One region of the Bradyrhizobium sp. 604_D8_N2_3 genome, then DNA from elsewhere that is predicted to be linked to it. Evidence: predicted binding sites of a transcription regulator. Region 1 holds the regulator's gene; each other region holds the start of a gene.
The links. The regulator LexA, encoded in region 1, represses DNA repair genes until DNA is damaged. The targets are predictions, from matches to a motif close to TGTTCNNNNTGTGTTCNG.
Positions count from the first base shown of each region.

Region 2: a site for LexA is predicted at 3,486-3,503, ahead of AB7245_RS10455 (PA0069 family radical SAM protein). Genes of this name have one in related genera too.
Region 3: a site for LexA is predicted at 3,076-3,093, ahead of recA (recombinase RecA). Genes of this name have one in related genera too.
Region 4: a site for LexA is predicted at 3,618-3,635, ahead of AB7245_RS11100 (DUF3072 domain-containing protein). Genes of this name have one in related genera too.

Region 1 is NZ_JBPWPM010000001.1:5,211,921-5,217,487, reverse strand. It holds gene AB7245_RS24815 (ComEC/Rec2 family competence protein) at 1-538, shown strand, start outside; gene AB7245_RS24810 (GAF domain-containing protein) at 548-1,489, opposite strand; gene AB7245_RS24805 (hypothetical protein) at 1,712-2,146, opposite strand; gene AB7245_RS24800 (hypothetical protein) at 2,339-2,560, opposite strand; gene lexA (transcriptional repressor LexA) at 2,768-3,469, opposite strand; gene AB7245_RS24790 (molybdopterin molybdotransferase MoeA) at 3,646-4,857, opposite strand; gene AB7245_RS24785 (hypothetical protein) at 5,089-5,283, opposite strand; gene AB7245_RS24780 (HAD family hydrolase) at 5,439-5,567, opposite strand, start outside.
Region 2 is NZ_JBPWPM010000001.1:2,240,191-2,245,757, reverse strand. It holds gene AB7245_RS10470 (glycosyltransferase family 39 protein) at 1-794, opposite strand, end outside; gene AB7245_RS10465 (ribonuclease HII) at 894-1,745, opposite strand; gene AB7245_RS10460 (VOC family protein) at 1,822-2,277, opposite strand; gene AB7245_RS10455 (PA0069 family radical SAM protein) at 2,301-3,464, opposite strand; gene AB7245_RS10450 (phosphoketolase family protein) at 3,675-5,567, shown strand, end outside.
Region 3 is NZ_JBPWPM010000001.1:6,068,437-6,074,003, reverse strand. It holds gene AB7245_RS29210 (DUF6894 family protein) at 1-236, opposite strand, end outside; gene AB7245_RS29205 (hypothetical protein) at 1,891-2,088, opposite strand; gene AB7245_RS29200 (hypothetical protein) at 2,381-2,554, shown strand; gene recA (recombinase RecA) at 3,186-4,274, shown strand; gene AB7245_RS29190 (hypothetical protein) at 4,368-5,363, shown strand; gene gcvP (aminomethyl-transferring glycine dehydrogenase) at 5,516-5,567, opposite strand, start outside.
Region 4 is NZ_JBPWPM010000001.1:2,362,471-2,368,037, forward strand. It holds gene AB7245_RS11080 (universal stress protein) at 1-639, opposite strand, end outside; gene AB7245_RS11085 (Do family serine endopeptidase) at 834-2,369, shown strand; gene AB7245_RS11090 (hypothetical protein) at 2,641-3,003, shown strand; gene AB7245_RS11095 (DUF6496 domain-containing protein) at 3,016-3,315, opposite strand; gene AB7245_RS11100 (DUF3072 domain-containing protein) at 3,387-3,581, opposite strand; gene AB7245_RS11105 (hypothetical protein) at 3,697-3,918, shown strand; gene AB7245_RS11110 (hypothetical protein) at 3,937-4,122, shown strand; gene AB7245_RS11115 (hypothetical protein) at 4,221-4,466, opposite strand; gene AB7245_RS11120 (hypothetical protein) at 4,563-4,820, opposite strand; gene AB7245_RS11125 (hypothetical protein) at 4,961-5,182, shown strand; gene AB7245_RS11130 (HWE histidine kinase domain-containing protein) at 5,271-5,567, opposite strand, start outside.

The DNA.
Region 1 (5,567 bases):
GCAGCCCGATGTCCTGATCGCCGGTGACGGCCAGAGCGTCGCTGTGCGGGGCAGGGATGGGCACCTGCATCTCATCAGGTCGAGCAAGGACAGTTTTCTTCTGAAGGAATGGCTCGCCGCCGACGCCGATCCGCGCGATGCCGGCAGTGCCTCACTGGCCGCCGGGGTGTCGTGCGACGAGGCCGGCTGCGTGACGCCGCTCGCCGACGGGCGCCTGGTCGCGCTGGCCTTGCGCATCGATTCACTGGCTGACGATTGCAGCCGGGCCGCGCTGGTGGTGACGGCGCGGCCGGCGCCGCCGGATTGCGCAGCGATGGTTGTCGACCGTCAGCGTCTCGCAAGGCAGGGCGCGCTGGCGCTGACGCGAAGCGGCGACGGCTTCGCGGTTCAGGCGGCGAAGGCAAGGGGGGCAGACCGTCCGTGGTCGCCGGCGGCCGCCGGCGAGGCGGATTTCGGCGCGAGCCTTGCGCCGCAGGCGGCGGCTCCCCGCAACCGCGACGCGACGCCATCGGAAGCCGACCTGCAGGCCGAGGATTGAGCGGACGGGTTACAGATACCAGGCCAGCACGGCGTCGAGCCTGGCGTTGCCGATCACCGGCAGGACGACCATCTGGCTCAGTCCAGAGGCGCAGGCCTGCAAGGCCGCGACCGAGCCGTCACGCGCGAGATCGTCGTTGAGCGCGGGCATGCCGGTGGCCCAGGCCCCGCCGATGCTGCCTTCGCCTTTGGCGATGGATTTCGCCGCATAAAGCGCGGCGAGGTCGGTCTGCCCGCTGCAATCGCCGGCGCGGAAGACCAGCGCCGAACGGGCCTCGTCCGGGACCCAGATCTCGAAGCGTCGCGCGATTGGCGTCGCCTGCGCGGAGAGGAATGTCAGCACCCAGGTCTGATCGGTGCCGGTCCGGTAGGGAACGCCGACGCCGAGATTGATTCCGACCTTGGCGGCGTCCTCCCAGCGCAGAAAACTCCTGGCATCGTGCAGATCCTTGATGATCAGCGGCAGGCCGGCTTTCCAGATGCGGCCGGGCAGGCCGAAGCCGCGCGGAAATCTGGTATGGCGGGAGTTGAATTCGAACATGTCGGCGGTGCCGTAATAGCCGTCGACGAGCGCCATCTCGTGGGAGGTTTCGGCATCGTTGTGCCAGAGCTCGATCGCGCCGACATGGGCCTCATCGTCGCCGCAGAACAGCACCATGACGGCTTGCAGGAATTCGCCTGAAAACACCGGCACCGCAACGCCGCAGGTCAGCCCGGCGGCGATGGCCTGATCGGTCCGCCTGAAATAGGAATCGGTGAATCTGGTGAGGATCACGGGGTGGCCGCTGGTCCAGGCCTTGCCGGGAAGCCCCTCGTCATATCCGAAATGCAGACCCTCGCTCACGTCCCTAAACGCGGACAACCCTTCGCCGTAGAGGCCGCCGCCGAATTCCAGCCGCATGCGCGTGCGGTCAGGCACCCAGAGTTCAACGACGCGAATGAAGGTCTTCATCGAACGTGCCCGCCGTCTCAAGCCGCACCAAGCATCGGCCATTTGGCTGCGGAACGGACGTTCAAAATTCAGGCAGGACAGCGCAAACTTCGTGCGGTGGAGACGCCACGGCTTGGTCCGCCCGATGGAGTTTCGCGGGACACAAACGACACCATCTCGCCGGCCTCGGCCGGCGATGGCGATTTCAATCCTGGCCCGACCTGCCGGCCGGGAATGGCTGCATCAGCCGATCGGCAGGCGGGTGATGGTTGTCCGGCTGTCGGTGATGGTCTGCGGCTTGTGCTCGCGCTCGCCGAGCGGCTGGGTCACCGGTAGCTGCAGCACGGTCGCACGCTGGCCTTCGACCAGCTGCGTCACCAGCACGGATTTGCCGTCGGGGAATTCGATCGCATCATGATGGCGATCGGGAATGTGCGGATCGATCTTGCCGAACTTGCCGACGCGCGAATTGACGGTGCGCGTCCAGATCCAGCGATTGTCGTAGCGGACGTTGTCGGCGAAGGCGAGCTCCGTCCCCGGGAGCAGGCAGACCGCGACGGTCGGATCGGCCGCGGAGGCAAAGCCGCGCGTCGAGGTGCCGCGGAAGGTTGTCGTGACGATCGTCTCGCCGACTTCGGCGGGACGCGACGCGACGGCATGCAGGCTGTAGTCACACATCGGGTGCTCCTCATGCAGGGATAGCGACCCACGTCTCTTAATCGAGGCGCAGGCCTCTATCAGAGTGGAAATACCAAACGTTCTGCCGGGTTGTAGGCAAATCTACGGCTCGCCGCCGCAGGCCGCAATCACATTAACTTTCCCGAATCCACCAGGAACAAAGCCCGCCCCTTTGCATTCTGCGGGCGCGTGTCAGCGCCCCGCAGGCGCCGACCAGCCGGAATATTGCCAGCCCGGCCGCGACGGTTGGTCGACGGCCTTGCGGACTTGCTCGCTTACGGCGGTGTCCTTGCGGACACGGGGCCGCGATTGCGCGGCCAAGGCTTGCACGGCCAAGGCTTGCACGGCCAAGGCTTGCGACGCTGATGCTGCGATCAGCGCCACAGCAATTTTGCTCGGAACGATCCGGCGCATGACTTCTCCTCGAACCTGAAGGCCGCGAAGCAGGGCTGCTTCGTGCGGCGTGCCGAGGATTTACCGTCGGAGGAGGGGCCGGATAATCTGCGCGAAACCAGAAAGACTATCCAGCGGAAGCGGACAATCGTCCGCTCCAATCTCGGATCAGCGATGCCGATCGAAAGAGCGCGGGGCGCCCAATAACCGATACCGGCACGTCCGGTATCAATACTTCCGGTACAGCCCGATCAGCTTGCCCTGGATCTTCACCCGGTTGGGCGGGAGGATGCGGACCTCATAGGCGGCGTTGGCGGGCTCGAGCGCGATCGAGGCGCCGCGGCGGCGGAAGCGCTTGAGCGTCGCCTCCTCGTCGTCGATCAGCGCCACCACGATATCGCCGGTATCGGCGCTCTCGTTGCGCTGGATCAGCGCCATGTCGCCGTCGAGAATGCCGGCCTCGACCATGGAATCGCCGCGCACTTCGAGCGCGTAATGTTCGCCCGAGCCGAGCATGTCAGGCGGTACGCTGATGGTGTGGCTGCGGGTCTGCAAGGCCTCGATCGGCGTGCCGGCCGCGATGCGGCCCATCACGGGGACCGCGACGGGGCGCTCGCCCTCGTCCGCCGGCGGGCTCGAAGTCGTGCGGACCTTGCCGAGATTGCCTTCGATGACGCTCGGTGTGAAGCCGCGGCGGCTGCCGGCGGCGGCCTGAAGCTCGGGCAGCTTGATCACCTCGATGGCGCGGGCCCGGTTGGGCAGGCGCCGGATGAAGCCGCGCTCCTCGAGCGCGGTGATCAGGCGATGGATGCCTGATTTCGAGCGCAGGTCGAGCGCGTCCTTCATCTCATCGAAGGAGGGCGGCACGCCGCTTTCCTTCAGCCGTTCGCTGATGAACCGCAGGAGCTCGTATTGTTTGCGCGTTAACATCTCGACCAAAATCCCCCGGTTGATGTCGTTCGATTCCGAGACGCTGAATTCAGCAGTAAGCCGCTACATTCTCGAAACAAATCATGAACGGACACTATATGTTCGATACATGTTCCGCAACTGCTTAATTTACCGTGAACGCGACAAAGTTCGCGGAACGCACGCGAACGAAGCGATCACACGGGCAGCCGCAAGACCTCGCAAGGCGTGCCGGCTTCGGCCTTCGGCGCGAATGGCGCGCGCACGAGAAGTGCCTGTGCCGCAGCAAGATTCGCAAGCAGCGAGGAATCCTGGTGATTGACCGGAAGGGCGACGAGCGTGCCGTCGTCGCGCAGCTCGAGGCGTGCGCGCAGGTAATCCTCGCGCTGGTCATTGGCGCCGACATCGCGGCCGAGCACCGCGCGTTCGCGGCGGTGATGAATCATCGAACGGCCCGAAAGCGCGCGAATCAACGGCACCATGAACAGGAAGCCGCAAACGTAAGATGACACGGGATTGCCGGGCAGGCCGATCACACGCATCGCGCCGAGCCGCCCGTTCATCATCGGCTTGCCCGGCCGCATCGCGATCTTCCAGAACGCCATCGAGATACCTTCGTCCCTCAGCGCCTGCTGGACCAGATCGTGGTCCCCGACCGACGCGCCGCCGGTCGTGATCAGGATGTCCGCGCCGCTCTCCCGCGCGCGGCCGATGCCGGCCGTGGTGGCCTCCAGCGTGTCGGCGGCAACCCCGAGGTCGATGGTATCGGCGCCCTCGCTGCGGGCGAGCGCGTGCAGGGCATAACCGTTGGAATAGACGATCTGGCCGTGACCCGGCGTCGTACCCGGAATCACCAGCTCGTCGCCGGTGGCGAGGATCGCGACCTTCGGGCGTCGCCGGACCGGCAGTTGCGGGTAATTCATGCCGGCGGCGAGCGCGAGGTCGCGCTCGGTGAGCCGGGCCCCTTTGCGCAGCAGCACGTCGCCTTCCGAGAAGTCGACGCCGGCGGGGCGGATGTGCCGCCCCGTTACGGCGGCTTCCTTGATGGTGATGCGCTTGCCGTCCGCGATCGTGTCCTCCTGGATCACGACCGCATCAGCGCCATCGGGAACGACACCGCCGGTGAAGATACGCACGGCCTCGCCGGCGCCGACCGATCCCGCAAACGGTCGGCCCGCCGCGACCTCGCCGATCAGGGTGAGCTGGGAGTCGATCTGCGCCGCATCGACCGCGCGCACCGCATAGCCGTCCATTGCCGACATCGCCTGCGGCGGCTGCGTGCGCCGCGCCGCGACGTCGCGCGCCAGCACGCGGTGGAAGGCCGCGTCGAGCGCGATCATCTCTTCAGGCAGCGGCTCTGCGCCCGCCAGCACCGCAGCGAGCGCGTCGGAAACCGGCATCAGGGCCACGGGTGAAAACTCCTGCTGGGCCCGTTCGGGCAAATCGGCGGCGAGAGTTCTAGCCGAGTGCAGGCGCAGAGGCAAAACAGTGGCCGCGCAGGATGATTTATCCTGCGTCATCCGCTCTGCGATGAAGGGTGAGCATCAAGTCCGCCGCGGCATGATCCAGAAGGCGAGACAGACCGGTACGAGGATGGCCATGGCGAGGACGAGAAGGACGAGAGCCACGGCCAGCATCGGTCAGCCCCCCGGCTGCTTGTACGGACTGACGTCCGGCGCTGCGGGGCCCTGATCCTTGTCAGGCAGCGGGTCGGCCTGGGATTTCAGGTCGGCGGCCTTGCTGATCAGTTTTGCGGAAAGGTCAGAATCCGAGGTGGTTCTGGCGAATTTCATCAGCAGAGAGGCCTGCTTGGTGAGGTAGGTTTTGCCCAACACGACGATAAGCCCGATGTAGAATTCCCAACGGACTCATGAGTCCTGAGAGGGGCAATCGTTCCGGGAACTCTGTATAAAAATGCACAAAGGGACTTGGTTCCTCGCCCCCGGGCAAAATAGTTCCATTCGCGGCCCGTCGGCTTGCCGGCCAGAGATCAGATTCCGAGCGCCTTGAGGGCGTTCCCGACGTCGCGGGGCGAGGTCACGTGGACCGTGGTCAGGCCGCGCGACCGCGCTCCTTCGATGTTCTCGGCAAGATCGTCGAAGAACACGATGCGGTTCAC
Region 2 (5,567 bases), 3.0 Mb from region 1:
AAGGTCAGCGCCGGGATCGCCGCCGCGCCAAGCACGAGCCCGCCGAGCAGCCAGGCCGCGTGCAGCGCGCGGGCGTTCAGCGCGGCGACTTCAGGCAGGGTCGGCATGACAAGCGTCTCGGCGCGCATCAGCCAGACCGCATAGGGCAGCGCCAGCACGGCGACGACGATCAGCGCGAACAGCGGATCGAGCGCGCGTAGCGTCCGGCGTCCGCCGGCGGTCGAGATCGCGAAGACGACGAGCAGGAGGAGAAGGAAGATCGCCGCGGGCGTCGTCAGCAGCAAGAGGCCCGCCTCGATCGACCAGGCGAACCAGGCATTGCCGCGGCGCTGGCCGATGATCTGCCAGGAATGCAACAGCAGCAGCGCCCAGAGCGGCCGCGCCAGCACCAGCGGGCCAAAGTCGAGCGCCGGCGAGGAGAAGGCCAGCACCGTCATGGTCAGCAGCACGGCGAGCACCGCCTGCTGTGAGCCGACCACGGCGCGGGAGAGATGATAGAGCGCGATGAAGGTCGCGACCTCGCAGAGCTGGGCGAGGACATAGACGCCGAACATGTGGCCGCCGGCGGCGCGATAGGCGATGTCGGCGAGCCAGACCGGGAGCGGCGGGCCCAGATCAGTACCGACCTGGTACTCGCGCCCGAAGGCGAGCAGGGTCGCGAGGGTGCCGGGCGGGCTGCGATAGAACACCAGCGCCACGAACAGCCACATCGCGGCCTGGAGCAGCACGGCGATCCACACGATCAGCCGCGGCCGGGCGCGAATGAGCTCGATGACCAGGGAGGTAAACCGCATACAACGTCCGAAAGATGCAGCCAACCCGTCCAGCCGGCCCTATTCGCTCACATCTGTTTTGATAAAGGGCGCTGCGCGTTGTGGCAACGACCGTCTGCCCTAGAGGCCCGCTGGCGCATCAATTTCAACGCTTGCTTCCACCTGCACGTCCATCTCGGTCACCGCAAACAAGTCCCGCACCGGCTCGACCGTCCAGGGCATGTGCTTGGCGCGGGCGGCGGCGACGGGGGCGAAGAAGCTGCGGTGGTGGACGGTGGGGCCGAGGCGGTCGAGCGCGTCGAGGTGCTCGGGAACGGCGTAGCCCTTGTGCTGCTCGAAACCGTAGCCGGGGCAGTCCTGCGCCAGCGCGCACATCAGCCGGTCGCGCGTTACCTTGGCGATGATCGAGGCGGCGGCGATCGACAGGACGATGCCGTCGCCGCCGATCACGGCCTCGCAGTCGCAGGCGGTGTCGAGCCGATCGCGGCCGTCGACAAACACATGACGCGGCGTGTCGGGCAGCGCCACCACGGCGCGCTTCAACGCCCACAGCGAGGCACGCAGGATGTTGTCGCGGTCGATCCGGGAGCGCGAGGCGACGGCGACCGACACCTGCGCGGTGGCGCAGATCTTGTCGAACAGTCTTTCCCGTTCCTCGGCCGTCAGGCGCTTGGAATCGTCAATGCCGCGCGGAATGCGGTCGGGATCGAGAATCACGGCGGCCGCCACCACGGGACCAGCCAGAGGCCCGCGGCCGGCCTCGTCGCAGCCGGCAACCGGCCAGATGCCACGCTTGATCAGCGCGCGCTCGCGGCGGAAGCTCGGCGAGGCGACGGCGATGATGGCGCGCTGCCTACCGGCCGCCCCCTTGGCCGCCTTCGCAAGCGCTGCCTTCTTGGCGGCATTCTTCTTCGACGCGCCCTTCTCTGGCGCGTCTTTGGTCGGCTTCCTGGTCGACTTGTCCCGAATCATGGCCGGGATCGTGCGCAAGCGCCCCGGCCGGCGCAACCGGGAACCCCGGACAATTCCCGTTATTCAGACCAGCCGCCTACTCTGCCAGATGCACCCGCCGGTCCTCACCGACCTCGATGCCCGGCGCGACCACGACCTCCCAGGGATGGCTGTCGGGGTCGGCGAAATAGCCGGAATAACCGCCGTAGTCGGTCTCATGCGCCGCTTTCAGCAGTGCCGCGCCCTTGCCGACGGCGAAGGCCAGAACCGCATCGACCTCGCCGCGCGTGGCGCAGTTCCAGGCGAGCGTGATGCCGCGGAAGGTCGCGGGCCTCGGATTGTCCGGCAACTTGGCATCGGCCGCGAGCTTATCCCAGTGAAACAGGGCCAGCACCGGACCACCGGTATCATAGAAGGCGACGGCCTCGCCGGTCCCCTTCAGCCGACGCGAGAAGCCGAGCGCGTCATAGAAGGCGATGCTGGCGCGAATGTCGCTCACACCCAGTGTGATGACGGTGAGCCGCGGCACCGGCGCGGCAAGTTCCTGGCTCATGCTACGCCTCTTTCGCTTCCCGGTCAGAACAGGCTGAGCTGATCGCCGTTCCGCTTCGGCCTCGCAAAGTGATCCGTCGTCAGCTTGGAGCGCCGCTTGTTCAGCCCAAGCCTGTCGCAGGCGATCTCGAAGCGGCGGCCGATGGTCCAGGCCATCGGTCCGGTGCCCTTCATCCGCTCACCCCATTTCGCGTCGTAATCGCGGCCGCCGCGCATGTCGCGGATCAGGGTGAAGACGTGGCGGTAGCGGTCCGGATAGTTGGCCATCAGCCATTCGCGGAAGAGATCACGCACCTCCAGCGGCAGCCGCAGCAGCACATAGGAGGCTTCCTTGACGCCGGCATGGGCGGCGGCATCGAGAATGCGCTCGATCTCGGAATCGTTCAGCGCGGGGATCACGGGCGCGACCATCACGGTGGTCGGAATGCCGGCCTCCGAGAGCTGCTTCAGCGCCTCCAGCCGCTTCGGCGGCGTCGCCGCGCGCGGCTCCATGGTCCGCGCGAGTTTTGGATCGAGCGAGGTGACCGAGATCGCGACCTTGGCGAGGTTGCGCTTGGCCATCCGCGCGAGAATGTCGATGTCGCGCACGACCAGCGCCGACTTGGTGACGATGCCGACCGGATGGCCGGCGCGCTCCAGCACTTCGAGAATGCCGCGCATGATCTTACGCTCGCGCTCGATCGGCTGATACGGATCGGTATTGGTCCCGATCGCGATCATCCGCGGCTCGTAGCCGGTCGCGGCCAGCTCCTTCTCGAGCAGCGAAGGCGCCTCGGGCTTGGCAAACAGCTTTGACTCGAAGTCGAGCCCCGGCGACAGGCCGAGATAGGCGTGCGTCGGCCGCGCGAAGCAATAGACACAGCCGTGCTCGCAGCCGCGATAGGGATTGATCGAGCGGTCGAAGCCGATATCGGGGGATTCGTTGCGGGTGATCACCTTGCGCGAGGTGTCGACGCCAACGGTGGTCTTGAACGGCGGCAGCTCCTCCAGGCTCTGCCAGCCATCGTCGAAGGCGACGCGGGCCTCGGCCTCGAAGCGGCCGCTGGCATTGGACTGGGCGCCCCGCCCTCGCCTGCGCTGTTTGTCGATGGCGACCGCCAGTTCGGGAAAATCAGAGTCCGCACCCGCCGGCTCGGAGGGCGCCGTGACCGGCGGGTGCTTGAGAGCATGAGAGGATGCTGGACTCATGAAGCCAAGATAGCACGCCAAAGGAACAAATCAAGAACACAAACAAAAAACTGAAAAACAACCCCATGCACAGTAGCCGCCCAAATTTCGGGCGCGGTCCTTTGACCTCACGCAACACACCGGTCGCGGCGATCCTGTTCGATGCCGGACAGGGATCAATCGCACCGGAACAAAGTTGGTGACGATCGCTGGGTGAAAGTCAGCAGGAACATGACAAATCAACGACAATCGGCCTCAGGGAGCAGCGAGCTCGATCTGCTCGATCGCTATTGGCGCGCCGCGAACTACCTCTCCGTCGGGCAAATCTATCTGCTCGACAATCCGCTGCTGCGCGAGCCGTTGCGGCCGGAGCACATCAAGCCGCGCTTGCTCGGACATTGGGGCACGACGCCCGGTTTGAACTTCATCTACGCCCATCTCAACCGCGTCATCCGCGCGCTCGATGTCAGCGTGCTCTATATCTGCGGTCCCGGCCACGGCGGCCCGGGCATGGTGGCCAACACCTATCTCGAAGGCAGCTACAGCGAGATCTATCCTGACGTCGCGCGCGATACGGACGGATTGCGAAAACTTTTCAGGCAGTTCTCCTTCCCCGGCGGCATTCCGAGCCACGCGGCGCCGGAAACGCCGGGCTCGATCCACGAAGGCGGCGAGCTCGGCTACGCGCTGGTGCATGCCTATGGCGCCGCATTCGACAATCCCGACCTGATCGTCGCCTGCGTCGTCGGCGATGGCGAGGCGGAAACCGGCCCGCTCGCGGCGTCCTGGCACTCAAACAAGTTCCTGAATCCCGCCCATGACGGCGCCGTGCTGCCGATCCTGCACCTCAACGGTTACAAGATCGCGAACCCGTCCGTGCTCGGACGGATGCGCGACGCGGAGATCCGCGACCTGTTCCGCGGGTTCGGCCACGAGCCGCTGTTCGTCGAGGGCGACGATCCCGAATTGATGCACCAGGCCATGGCGGATGCGCTCGACGTCGCGCTCGCCAGCATCCGCTCGATCCAGCAGCATGCCCGCGACGGCCGCAAGAGCGTCGAGCGGCCGCGCTGGCCGATGATCGTGCTGCGCAGCCCGAAGGGCTGGACCGGCCCGAAGGAGGTCGACGGCAAGAAGGTCGAGGGCTTTTGGCGCGCACATCAGGTTCCCGTTGCGGGCTGTCGCGAGAACCCGGCGCATCTGAAAATCCTCGAAGACTGGATGCGCAGCTACGAGCCCGAGAAGCTGTTCGACGGCAGCGGCGCGCTTATTCCCGAGCTCCAGGCTCTGGCGCCCGAAGGTAACAGGCGCATGGGCGCCAATCCGCACGCCAATGGCGGCCTGTTGAAGAAGGAGTTGAAGCTGCCGGACTTCCGCAGTTTTGCGTTGGACGTGCCGCAGCCCGGCGGCGTCACCGGCGAAGCGACGCGTGAGCTCGGCAAATTTTTGCGCGACGTCATCCGCCTCAACGCCGAGGCGCGCAACTTCCGCATCATGGGTCCGGACGAGACCGCGTCAAACCGGCTCGACGCCGTGTTCGAGGCGACCGAACGGGTCTGGATGGAGCCGACGGAGCCTTACGACGTGCATCTCGCCCAAGACGGCCGCGTGATGGAGGTTTTGAGCGAGCATCTCTGCCAGGGCTGGCTCGAGGGTTATCTGCTCACCGGCCGCCACGGCTTGTTCTCCTGCTACGAGGCCTTCATCCACATCGTCGATTCCATGTTCAACCAGCACGCCAAATGGCTGAAGGTGACGCGGCATCTGCCCTGGCGGCGACCGATCGCCTCGCTGAACTATCTCCTGACCTCGCATGTCTGGCGGCAGGACCATAACGGCTTCAGCCATCAGGATCCCGGCTTCGTCGATCTCGTCGCCAACAAGAAGGCCGACATCGTCCGCATCTACTTCCCGCCCGATGCCAACACGCTGTTGTGGATCGCCGATCACTGCCTGCGCACCTATGACCGCATCAACGTGATCGTTGCCGGCAAGCAGCCAGCCCCGCAATGGCTATCGATGCAGGACGCCGCCACGCATTGCGATGCCGGCATCGGCATCTGGACCTGGGCCGGCACGGAGGATGCGGATGGCGAGCCCGACGTCGTGATGGCCTGCGCCGGC
Region 3 (5,567 bases), 860 kb from region 1:
TTGCTGAAAATCCTGGAATTGAAAATGGCCGTGACTTCGAGAACACGGCCAGTTCTGTTACGAACTTCCACCGCGAAATGCTGGCCCGTTGAACCTTCCATGACCGCATCGCGGGCGGCATCGACAAGTGCGCCGAGCGCCATATCGTGTGCCGCCTCGGCGTCCAGCAGTTCGACGCCATCTTTGTCCTGCGAGAAGATGCCATCCGACCTGAGGTCGAAAAAATACTGAGCCATCGATGCTCAGCTTACTTAGGTGCCTGCAAACCCGAGGAATTGACCCACTCTTCGAGGTGACATGCGGTGTCAGCCTGACGGGCTTTCCTCAGCATCTCATCCTTCTGAACGCCGGGCGAAAGCTCTGCCGCCCGGGTGCGGATATCGTCAGCGAAGACCCGCAGCCTGTCCTGAAGAGATACGGATTGTCTGATGCGTTGCCGTCTTTGCAAGGCGCTGCTCCCTGTTCGAGGGGGCGGGAGCGCTGTGATGGAGCGTTCTCGTCACCGATGGTAGCCACGATCCGGGCGGTGATGGTGAAAGTGTGCGCTCGGATCAGGGGATTAGCGAGTCCTCAATTTGTCCCGCCATTCGGAACTTTTACGAATTAGGACACTGCCGAATTCAACTTGGGACACAACGGCTCAAATGCGGACAGCACGCTCCGCCGCAACTTAGCGCCATGTTATTGAGCTGGGCGTGTCGCTAAAGCAGAAAGAACGGGCGCGGCATGGATCCGGCGGCCAGCATCTTCAAGATGATCTATCGGGATCAACCAGTCAGTACGGAGGGGGCTTCCTTGGCGGAAGGAAGACTTCACGAAACGAAAGAGGCCGCCAACCGAGGCGGCCTCACGAGACCCGGCCCATCGCCAACGCGCGCATTGTACGATGGACCGTTCCGGGTGGATGGCGCGAGAGTGTCGCGCCACAGACCGGAATCTCAATCCCGATGTTGGAGAGTCGTTCCCGTCAGGCCGCCCACTGAGGCGGCCTGACTTCATCCGCCTACAAAGCGGGTTTGCGTGACCAGAAATACGAAGCCGATTCCGGTCACGGCGAGGAAGGTGCAAAAATACCGGATGCGATACATGCCGAACCAACCCGGGCGTGCCGCCATGGTTCAGGAGGTCGGCGAGCTCTCCGCCCATCTGGTGGTCTAGGCCGAGGTTGGACGGAGAGCCGCGCGCCGGACCCCCGTCGCATGACAATGCTAGGAACGTGCCATGACAGTCGTGTGAAACTGTCGGCGCCGCTCAGTGGAGATCAGGCCACAAATGAAATGAAAACGCCGCCCGCTTGAAATGAAGCGCAGGCGGCGGCGTTCCAGCCCCGAGAGGGATTAGCAAAATCCCGGATATTGATCAGTCCGAATGGATGACGAGAAGGTTCAACGGCACAACGCGACCAAGCTCAAATGGATGCGTGGCGGCGCTGCGTCGAACTGGGCATTGAAATCCCCCAGCCCAATAGATACGGGCAGGAGACGAGATCGTTTCACACGCGCAGAGGCGGATTAGGGCACTTCTTTTCCGTGGTTCTATGAATGGCGAGCTTGCGCGTTTTTCCCGGAGGGATTGTCGGCTGACAGCGTGGCTGACTTGGAAGGCTACATCGAAATCCTTTTGCGAAAGCTTCGCCGGGAAGCTGGCAAAGAAGCCGCCAACTGAGGCGGCCTTAACCGGTCTTCCGTTCGAGCATCGCCATTTCAACTTGGTCGGCCAGGACTGTGAGATGACTTGCGAGGCGGTCGAATAGTTCGCGCTTAGCGGCGTCGGTCGCGGATGAGAGCGCACTCCGCCGCGTCCTTCCGCAGCTTCTCAAGTTGAACCAGATGATCTTGCATGGCCCGCTGGCCCGCTGTTTCGAGAACCAGCGGAGTCAACGCGACGGGCTTACTTCGGCGGCTGCAAGCCGGATGATTTCAACCATTCCTCAATGCGGGCGGCGACATCGGATTCGTGGGCCTTCTTCAAAAGAGCCTCTTGCTCTGGGGCCGCCTGCAATTGTTCTGCCTTTTCTCGCGCTAGTCTGGCTTCCTTGATGAGCCGCTCTCCAAGCACTCTATCCGGTTTGAATCGGAAGCGCTTCATGACTTCCTCCTGTCACAAAGTTCGCTCTGCTTAAAACTTTCAAGGGGCACAGAAGTTCTACGGAACTCTACACCTCATGTTCGCTTAGCGGAACACATTCGTTTGCGGTCCGTTCTTCAAATCCAAATCGGGCCACCGCGAAAATCAAACTAGGCCACCGCGCTCGGAAACCAGGCCAGCATCCGGGTACTGCCGAAATAGGCCACTCGGGATTGCAAAGTAGGCCACTGGTAGGAACTAAGGGATTGCCCGCCCTGTTGCATGTTGTTCCTCCCTCTAAAGGAACAGCCTTATGGCCGACGACAACAATAAAAATCCAAATGAGAAGCAGCCCGGCGAGAATCCGGACGGCAAGTACCATTTCAATCCTGGGAACATGGCCGGGAAGAAGCCCGGGGATCCGGAGCAGACTGCCGAAAACCGTGGCGAGCAGCCGCACGAGGACAAAGAAAAACCCGCCGGTTAGATGCCGGCCACTCGCAGATGCGAAGTAGGGCCACTATAGGACCGCACCGGACGGCGGCTTTATGGCCGGCCACTCACCGAAGAAAAATGGGAATGGATTGTTTATCCCAGGATCGGGCAAGGAGATCGCTTCGCAGGAATGGCTCCCACTAGAGCGGCCTCAAAGGGAGCGCGGGCCTACATCGATGAGAAGCTGGATGGAAAAGAGGCCGCCAACTGAGGCGGCCTCAAATCATCAGGATCAGCCAGACGATTAGGCCAGCGTTCACGGTGCCTACGGTGACAATACCTGTCTGAATAAGTCGCTCGGTCATGGTGTCACCCCCCGATTGAGAGGGAACCCTGCGCTCAATCGGAACGAGCGTCTATGCAGATTGTGCCAGAACCGGGAAATTTCGGTAATATATGACGGCGTGTTCCGCCCGTGAATACACCTTATGGTTGGCCCAGAACAAAACAGGCCACGTGTCATTTCAAACCAGGCCAATGTCGCCGGAAACAGGCCAGTACCAAAATCCGCGAAAGAACATATTGCGAACTTGGAACAAATAGGGTACATTACTTTTATCGCCGGCCCGCCCCGCCAATCGTTTGTCCCTCTAGCGAATCCTCGCCATAAGGAGCACGACCCAATGTCCAACACTGCCCTGCGTATCGTCGAAGGATCTTCCATGGACAAGAGTAAAGCTCTGGCCGCCGCGCTCTCCCAGATCGAGCGCCAGTTCGGCAAGGGCTCGGTGATGAAGCTCGGCAAGAACGACCGGTCGATGGATGTCGAGGCGGTGTCCTCGGGTTCCCTCGGGCTCGACATTGCGCTCGGGATCGGTGGTCTGCCGAAGGGGCGCGTCGTGGAAATCTACGGGCCGGAATCCTCGGGCAAGACCACGCTGGCGCTGCACACGGTGGCGGAAGCGCAGAAGAAGGGCGGAATCTGCGCCTTCATCGACGCCGAGCACGCGCTCGACCCGGTCTATGCGCGCAAGCTGGGCGTCAACATCGACGAGCTCCTGATTTCGCAGCCGGACACGGGCGAGCAGGCGCTGGAGATCTGCGACACACTGGTGCGCTCGGGTGCGGTGGACGTGCTGGTGGTCGATTCGGTCGCGGCTCTGGTGCCGAAGGCCGAGCTCGAGGGCGAGATGGGCGACGCGCTGCCGGGTCTCCAGGCCCGTCTGATGAGCCAGGCGCTGCGCAAGCTGACGGCCTCCATCAACAAATCCAACACCATGGTGATCTTCATCAACCAGATCCGCATGAAGATCGGTGTGATGTACGGCTCGCCGGAAACCACGACCGGCGGCAACGCGCTGAAATTCTATGCCTCCGTCCGTCTCGACATCCGCCGCATCGGCGCGATCAAGGAGCGCGACGAAGTGGTCGGCAACACCACGCGCGTCAAGGTGGTGAAGAACAAGCTGGCGCCGCCCTTCAAGCAGGTCGAATTCGACATCATGTACGGCGAGGGCGTCTCCAAGATGGGCGAGATCCTCGATCTCGGCGTCAAGGCCGGCATCGTCGAAAAGTCCGGCGCCTGGTTCTCCTACGACAGCCAGCGCCTCGGCCAGGGCCGCGAGAACTCGAAAGCGTTTTTGAAGGCCAACCCTGACATCACCGCCAAGATCGAGACCTCGATTCGCCAGAACTCCGGCCTGATTGCCGAGCAGATTCTTGCCGGCACCCCCGAGCGCGACGCCGACGGCGAGGAGCCGGCGGACGAGTAAGACCTAACGCGAAAAATTATCGCGAGGAGCGGGCGCTGAAGACGTTGAGTTGCCGACGTCGTCAGTGCCCGTTTCGTTTTGGGGGCGTTCGCGATGAAACGCGTGATCCTGACCAGTTCGTCCGGCGTGGGTCTCACCTACGCAAATCGTGCCGACATGGTCGTCCCGTTTATCTTTCGCTTCGTTTCGGGGCCACTGCCTACCTCGCATCACCTCGAGCAATACCTGACGGGAGGCTATGTCAGAGGCGATCCAGAGGTGCGTTGGTCCGATCTTGTTGGCCGGTTGCCTCAGACCGGTCTAGCGCACAAGGAGACAGGCCTGATTTGGTTTTGCGAGACCTATGGCGTCGATCTCATCGAGCTGTGGTTCGACCCTGAGCCCAATAGTCAGTTGCAACTGATCTGGATCCTCGATTATTTGCGGTCCCATCCATCGATCACCGATCGTCTGAGATTGCGACGTGTCAATTTCGATCTGCGCGGAGCGGACGGCACAGAGCTTCGCGATCGTATGGTGCGGGAATTGGAGGTCGCGGACTGCGACTTCGAGATCGCCAACATGGCCTGGGAAGCCTACCGGGCGCCAACGCCGGAGCTCTGTTTCGGATTGCTCGGCAGGGATTTCCCCAGGCTGCCCTTCCTGAAGCCTGCGATGGAACAATTGCTGGCAGAACTGCCATCACCAATCACCGGACTAGGTACGACGGAAGCGCGGCTTCTCGACCTGATTGCGCGGGGGCACAACCGTACCAAGGAGCTGTTTCAACCGGACGGTCCGCTGCAAACGCGCGTGTTCGATCAATGGGAATTGGGCCCGCTGCTCGAAGGGCTTGGGTCCGGCCCAATGCCGGTGATCACGGGTCTCGATCCGAAACTCGCGACGCTGGCCCCGCACGATGCGCGAGGCCGCAACGCCGCCTTTCGCCGAAGCCGGCTATCGCTCACCGAATTTGGGGAAGCGGTCCTTGAAGGCCGGGAGGATTTCCGCCGTCAAAACCCGATTCGACGCTGGTGGGGTGGTACGCTTCTCACCAACGAACGGCTTTGGCGGTGGGACCGAAAGAACTGTTCGCTGGTTGCACCCTAGATACGCGTTCGGGGCCGTAGGGTGGGCAAAGGCGCGTAAGCGCCGTGCCCACCATATTCCAACGCGCACAAAGGTGGTGGGCACGCTTCCGCCTTCGCTCTTCGAGCTACGGCGGACAAGTCGCTTTGCCCACCCTACGAAGCTACGATCCCTTACTCCGCCGCTTCCGCGTAATCGCTGACCGGCGGGCACGAGCACACCAGG
Region 4 (5,567 bases), 2.8 Mb from region 1:
TCCGCGCCGGCCGAGGTGTCTTGCCAGATGGCTTGCTGAGACCTCGTCGGGAACCGCGTCGGCTTCGTTGATCGTGATGATCACGATCTCCTCGGCGCGGGCCAGGAAGGGAGCGGCGTCGCGCATCGCGCGAGCGGCGAGGCGGCTGCCATCCCAGCAGATGCCGATCCGGTTCGCCCTGAATGACCCACGAAAGGTGTAGGGCAGGAACAGCACCGGTCCGCCCGCCTGGAACAGGATCTCGCCGGGCATATCATTGTCGAATGAGCCTTGCGCCGGATCGGGCTGCAGCACGATGCTGAGATCGTGGAGCCGCGCCATCTCGCCGAGCGAGCCGGCTGCGTCCGCGGGGATTGCGCCGAGCGGGTGGCAGGTGCAGGAGATGCCGGCGTTCGTGGCTTCGCTCCGAAATATCGCCAACGCGGCCTCGGCACGCTCCACCGCGCGCTCGCGCTCCATCTCGAACACCGCCGCTACGGCGGCACCGCCATCCAGGACATAGGCAGTGCTGCTCGCGACGTACCCGACGGCGACCGCGTCGACGTGTGCGTTGAGTCTCGCCGCGAGCGAGATCGAGCCGTCGATCACCGCGCTCATCGGGCGCTCGGTCGGGATGTGGACGAGAATGTCTTTGTACATGGCGCGCCTCCGGTGGACATCATCCAGTGGCCGCAGTCTATCACGGCGCACGGGGCCTGCGTTGAGCCGCATCAAATGTGCAGCCCTGATTTTCGCGGCACCTTTGCCAAGATTTAATCGGACGGACGGGACGCCGTAAGGTGACGATGTCCATGTTGGTTGCAAGGCGACTTACCCAACATGGACATTTCGACATGAACGATCACGTCAATTCCGACACCACCACGTCCCGCAAGATCTTGAAGCCGCGCCGGCTTGCGCTGCTGGGCACCGTGGCCGCGCTTGGCGTGGCCGTGCTCGCTGCCTCTCCCGCCTCTTCGCAGTTCGGTCTGAATTCCTTCATCGGGCCGGCCCAGTCGGCGGAAGCCGCCGCGACGCCGCCGGGCTTCGGCGATCTCGTCAGCAAGGTCAAACCCGCCGTCATCTCGGTGCGGGTCAGGATCGACCAGGACAATGACAAGAGCGCGATGCTGCAACAGAACCGGATGGATTCGGACGAGGATTCGCCGTTCGACCAGTTTTCGCGGCAGTTCGGCTTCCGCGGCCCGGGTGGCATGAACGGCATGCCGCGCCAGCGCCACCAGATGATCACGGGCGAGGGTTCCGGCTTCTTCATCTCCGCCGACGGCTATGCCGTGACCAACAACCACGTCGTCGATCACGCCGAGTCGGTACAGGTGACCATGGATGACGGCACGAGCTACACCGCGAAGGTGGTAGGCACCGATCCGAAGACCGATCTCGCGCTGATCAAGGTCGATGGCAAGAGGGACTTTCCGTTCGTCAAATTCTCCGACCAGAAGCCGCGCATCGGCGACTGGGTGGTCGCGGTCGGCAACCCCTTCGGCCTCGGTGGCACCGTGACCGCCGGCATCGTCTCGGCCAATGGTCGCGACATCGGCAACGGTCCCTATGACGACTTCATCCAGATCGACGCGCCGATCAACAAGGGTAATTCCGGCGGTCCGGCCTTCGACATGAACGGCAACGTGATCGGCGTGAACACCGCGATCTTCTCACCCTCCGGCGGTTCGGTCGGTATCGGCTTCGACATTCCGGCTTCGACCGCGAAGCTCGTCGTCGCGCAGCTGAAGGACAAGGGCTCGGTCACCCGCGGCTGGCTCGGTGTGCAGGTGCAACCGGTGAGCGCCGAGATCGCCGACAGCCTCGGCCTCAAGGAGGCGCGCGGCGCGATCGTGGACAATCCGCAGGACGGCAGCCCCGCGGCGAAGGCCGGCATCGAGGCGGGCGACGTCATCACCGCCGTCAACGGTACCGCGATCAAGGACTCCCGCGATCTCGCCCGCACCATTGCCACCCTGGCGCCGGGCACGTCCGTGAAGCTCGACGTCTTCCACAAAGGCGCGAGCAAGACGGTGACACTCGCCCTCGGCGAGTTGCCGAACGAGCGGCAGGCCAAGGCCGGCGAGGGCAAGGCGCAGCCGAACACCGGCACGCCGCGCCTCGGTCTCAGCCTGGCGCCGGCAGGCGACGTCCAGGGCGCGGGCCAAAAGGGCGTGGTCGTGACCGAGGTCGATCCGCAGGGACCCGCCGCGCAGCGCGGCATCCAGACCGGCGACGTCATTCTCAATGTCGGTGGCAAGGCCGTTGCCAATGTCGGTGACGTCCGCTCCGAGCTGGCGCAGGCCAAATCGTCCGGCAAGAACAGCGTGCTGTTGCAGGTGAAGAGCCAGGAAGCGACGCGGTTCGTCGCGGTGCCGCTGGCCTAAGCCTCGCGCTTCCCGCGGCAAACTCAAAAGGCGGCCTGCGGGCCGCCTTTTTCGTGCGCGTCTGGAAGATTCCCACAGGTGCCGATAACATTCTCGTTAACGGCAGCGTTGATGACGGGTTCGTCCGAAAAAGCCGCGTTCGCTCGTCACAGTTCGGAATCACGTGTTGGGCTTTGGCGTCAATGAAGACGCCCAGGCGAATTGCAGGAGTGGAACTTCGAACGCCCGGCCTTCTTGTGGAACCGGTGGTTCGCATTTGATCGGTGCCGACATGGATCGATTGAAGCTCTCGCTGAGGTGTGCGCTGCTTGTGGCGCCGCTTGTCCTGACGACCGGAAGCGCCCTGGGGCGCGACGATGGCCGCTACGCCAACTCGCCCCTGAAACCCTGGTTCGACAGCTTGCGCAGCCATCTTGGGCCCTGCTGCTCGGATGCAGATGGCTTTGCTGTATCCGACCCCGATTGGGAATCGCACGATGGGCACTATCGCGTGCGGCTCGACGGGCAGTGGGTGGATGTGCCTGATGAGGCCGTCATCACCGAGCCAAACCGGGCTGGCCACACCATGGTATGGCCGGTGAAGACTGCGTTCGGGATTTCGATCCGCTGCTTCATGCCGGGCAGCATGATCTGACGCGGGTGGGCGTTACCGCTTGCTGGATTTGCGCTTCGAGGTCTTCTTCGTTGTCTTGGTCGTCTTCCTGGCCGTCTTCTTGGCTGTCTTCTTCTTGGACGTTTTCCGCTTCGACGCCTTCTTCGGGACTTTCTTGCCCTTCGCGCGCGCTTCCGACAGGCCGATTGCGATCGCCTGCTTGCGACTCTTCACGCGTCCGCCACGACCGCCGGGGCCGCTTTTCGCGGTGCCCTTCTTATAACCGCGCATCTCGCGCTCGACATCACTGCTGGCGCTGCGTGAGTAGCGGCGTTTCTTTGCCTTGCGTGCCATCAACTCTCTCCCTTGGCCCGGGAAAGAACCGCATCACTGACCCTACGTTCCAAATGCGCTGGCCGCGTTCCTCAGAAGGAGTTCGCCAACTCGATCTCGTCTTCCAGCGCTCGAATGCGGCGCGCAGCCTCAGTGGAGGACAGAGCCCGATCGTATTGAGTGGGCTGATAGGCTTCCTCGCTCAGACGCTTCAGCCTCAGCCCCTGCGCTCTCGTCATCTGCTCCGTGAGGAAAACCCTGGCGTCGTATTTACCCTGAACCTGCATCTGGCCTCTCCGTTCTCAAATCGTCACTTGACTATATGTTCTTATTTTGTTCTAACAAGCCATGGACAACAGAATTAATGAAATTCGACGCAAAATCAGCGCCTTGAGGCTCGAGATGGCCGACATCGAGGTGTCTGTGCGCGACCTCGTCGATCGCGACCGCGACTGCACAGAAAAGGCCCTGGCGCAGATGGATCTGCGCCGGAAAATCAACCTGCTGATCGGCGAATGGAAGGCGGCCGGTGGCGGCGATGTCTTGCCTGACGTCCGCGAGCGGGTCCGCCTTCGTCCTGCAACGACATCCGGTAGTCCGCTGCGCGTGATCGCGCGCCGCTGAGAATTTTGGGAGCGTGCGGTGGAAGAAGACCCGGACACGTACCGGATTCTAAAACTGCGCGCCGAAATTCTCGAACTCGGCTCCGCCATCCGGCAATTGCAGCGCGAGGGTCTCGACGATGCCGCAGCGCAGCTCCTGATCGCACGCAAACGTGCACGGCTGGAGCATCTCGTGAAGGCGAATGCCACGGGACGGCCGCTTTAGCGATGCGACGCTGGAAGGATTCCCAATCTAGCTCCAAACTCCAGCTCCAAAGCGAAAGGCCCCGCGTCGCCGCGAGGCCTTTGATTGTCGGCCGGAGCTCACTTGGTGTTGCTCATGCCGCCCTTGTTGTTCGTCATGGTGCCGCCTTGGTCGGAGCCGGGGCCAGAACCACCTTGACCGGAGGGATCAGCGCCCTTGGAGGACTTGGTGTTGGCACCCGTGGTCTGCGACGAGGACATAGCGGATCCATGCTTGGCCTTATGCGACTTGGCCTGCACGGCGAACGGAGCGGCGGCGAGGCCGGTTGCCAACATCACGGTAAGAGCGAGCTTGGTGGTTTTCATGCGCGGGAACTCCCTGAGTTGAATTGACGCAGGCAGCCAACCGCCATTTGCTGCAGGAGTTCCGAACGAAATCGCCCGGTGCGCGTCACGCGCGCTTCAAAATTCCTTGTCCTCGGCGAGGATGAACACGAGGCCCGTGAGCGTTGCGCCGATCGCGAACGTCGTCACCAGTGTGATGATGAAGACCATGCCGGCCGAATGTCCGCCGTGGTTCAACAAATTTGCGACGGCCGGATTGAACAGGACGAGGGCGAGACAGAAGACAAGGCCGAGGGCTGCGCCCATCATCGCATGCGTCATCAGCTTGATGACGCCGGTCGGAGAGATGAGGCTCGGCGACTTTTTCCCGCGCATGGAACCGCCTCGCGGTGTGGCATAAAACGCATGCGACGATTGCGGGTTCCATTGTCATGACGATTTTGTCATTCCCCGCTTCATCCGACGTTCATGGCGGTCTTGCGAGGATGAATGCCATCAACACGGGAACATTCGATATGGGTAAGGTCGTCTTTCTCTATCGCTCGCTGGCCTATCGCAACGCGGCTGCGGACATGCTGCGCAAGGCGCGCAGGCTGCCGCGCGGCGCCGAGCGGAGCGCAGCCCGCCGTTACGCGCGGGCGCTGCGCGAGCTTTCGCAAACGGAAGCCTGGCTGGAAGGACGTGTCGCTGACGAACCGCAGGCGATGCAGAGCATGAGGGTCGCCGCGACGCGCTAGATCATGATCGGTTCTGAGTGAATCAGGGCCGAAGCTCCAGATTCCTATCTTTACGCGCGAACCGGAGCCCACTTCGCTCGCAAACGCGCTAGCCTGAGGCCCGCTGAAGGGGTTCGGACGGAGCCACGTCGAACTTGCTCGCGGCCGGCGGCGCTACGGTCTTCCGCGTCAGCGGCACCTCAAGGCGGCACAACAGGCCTTCGGCACGCCAGTTGAATTCCGCCTGTCCGCCGAGTTGCGATTCCACACTGGCAAGCAGGCTCCGCGTGCCGAAGCCACGGGATTTCGGCGTCCTCACCAGCGGACCGCCGGTTTCGTCCCAGGTCAGTGTGAGGTGGTCGTCCTCGACCTGCCAGCCGATCGCAAGCCGCCCAGACCGCGTCGA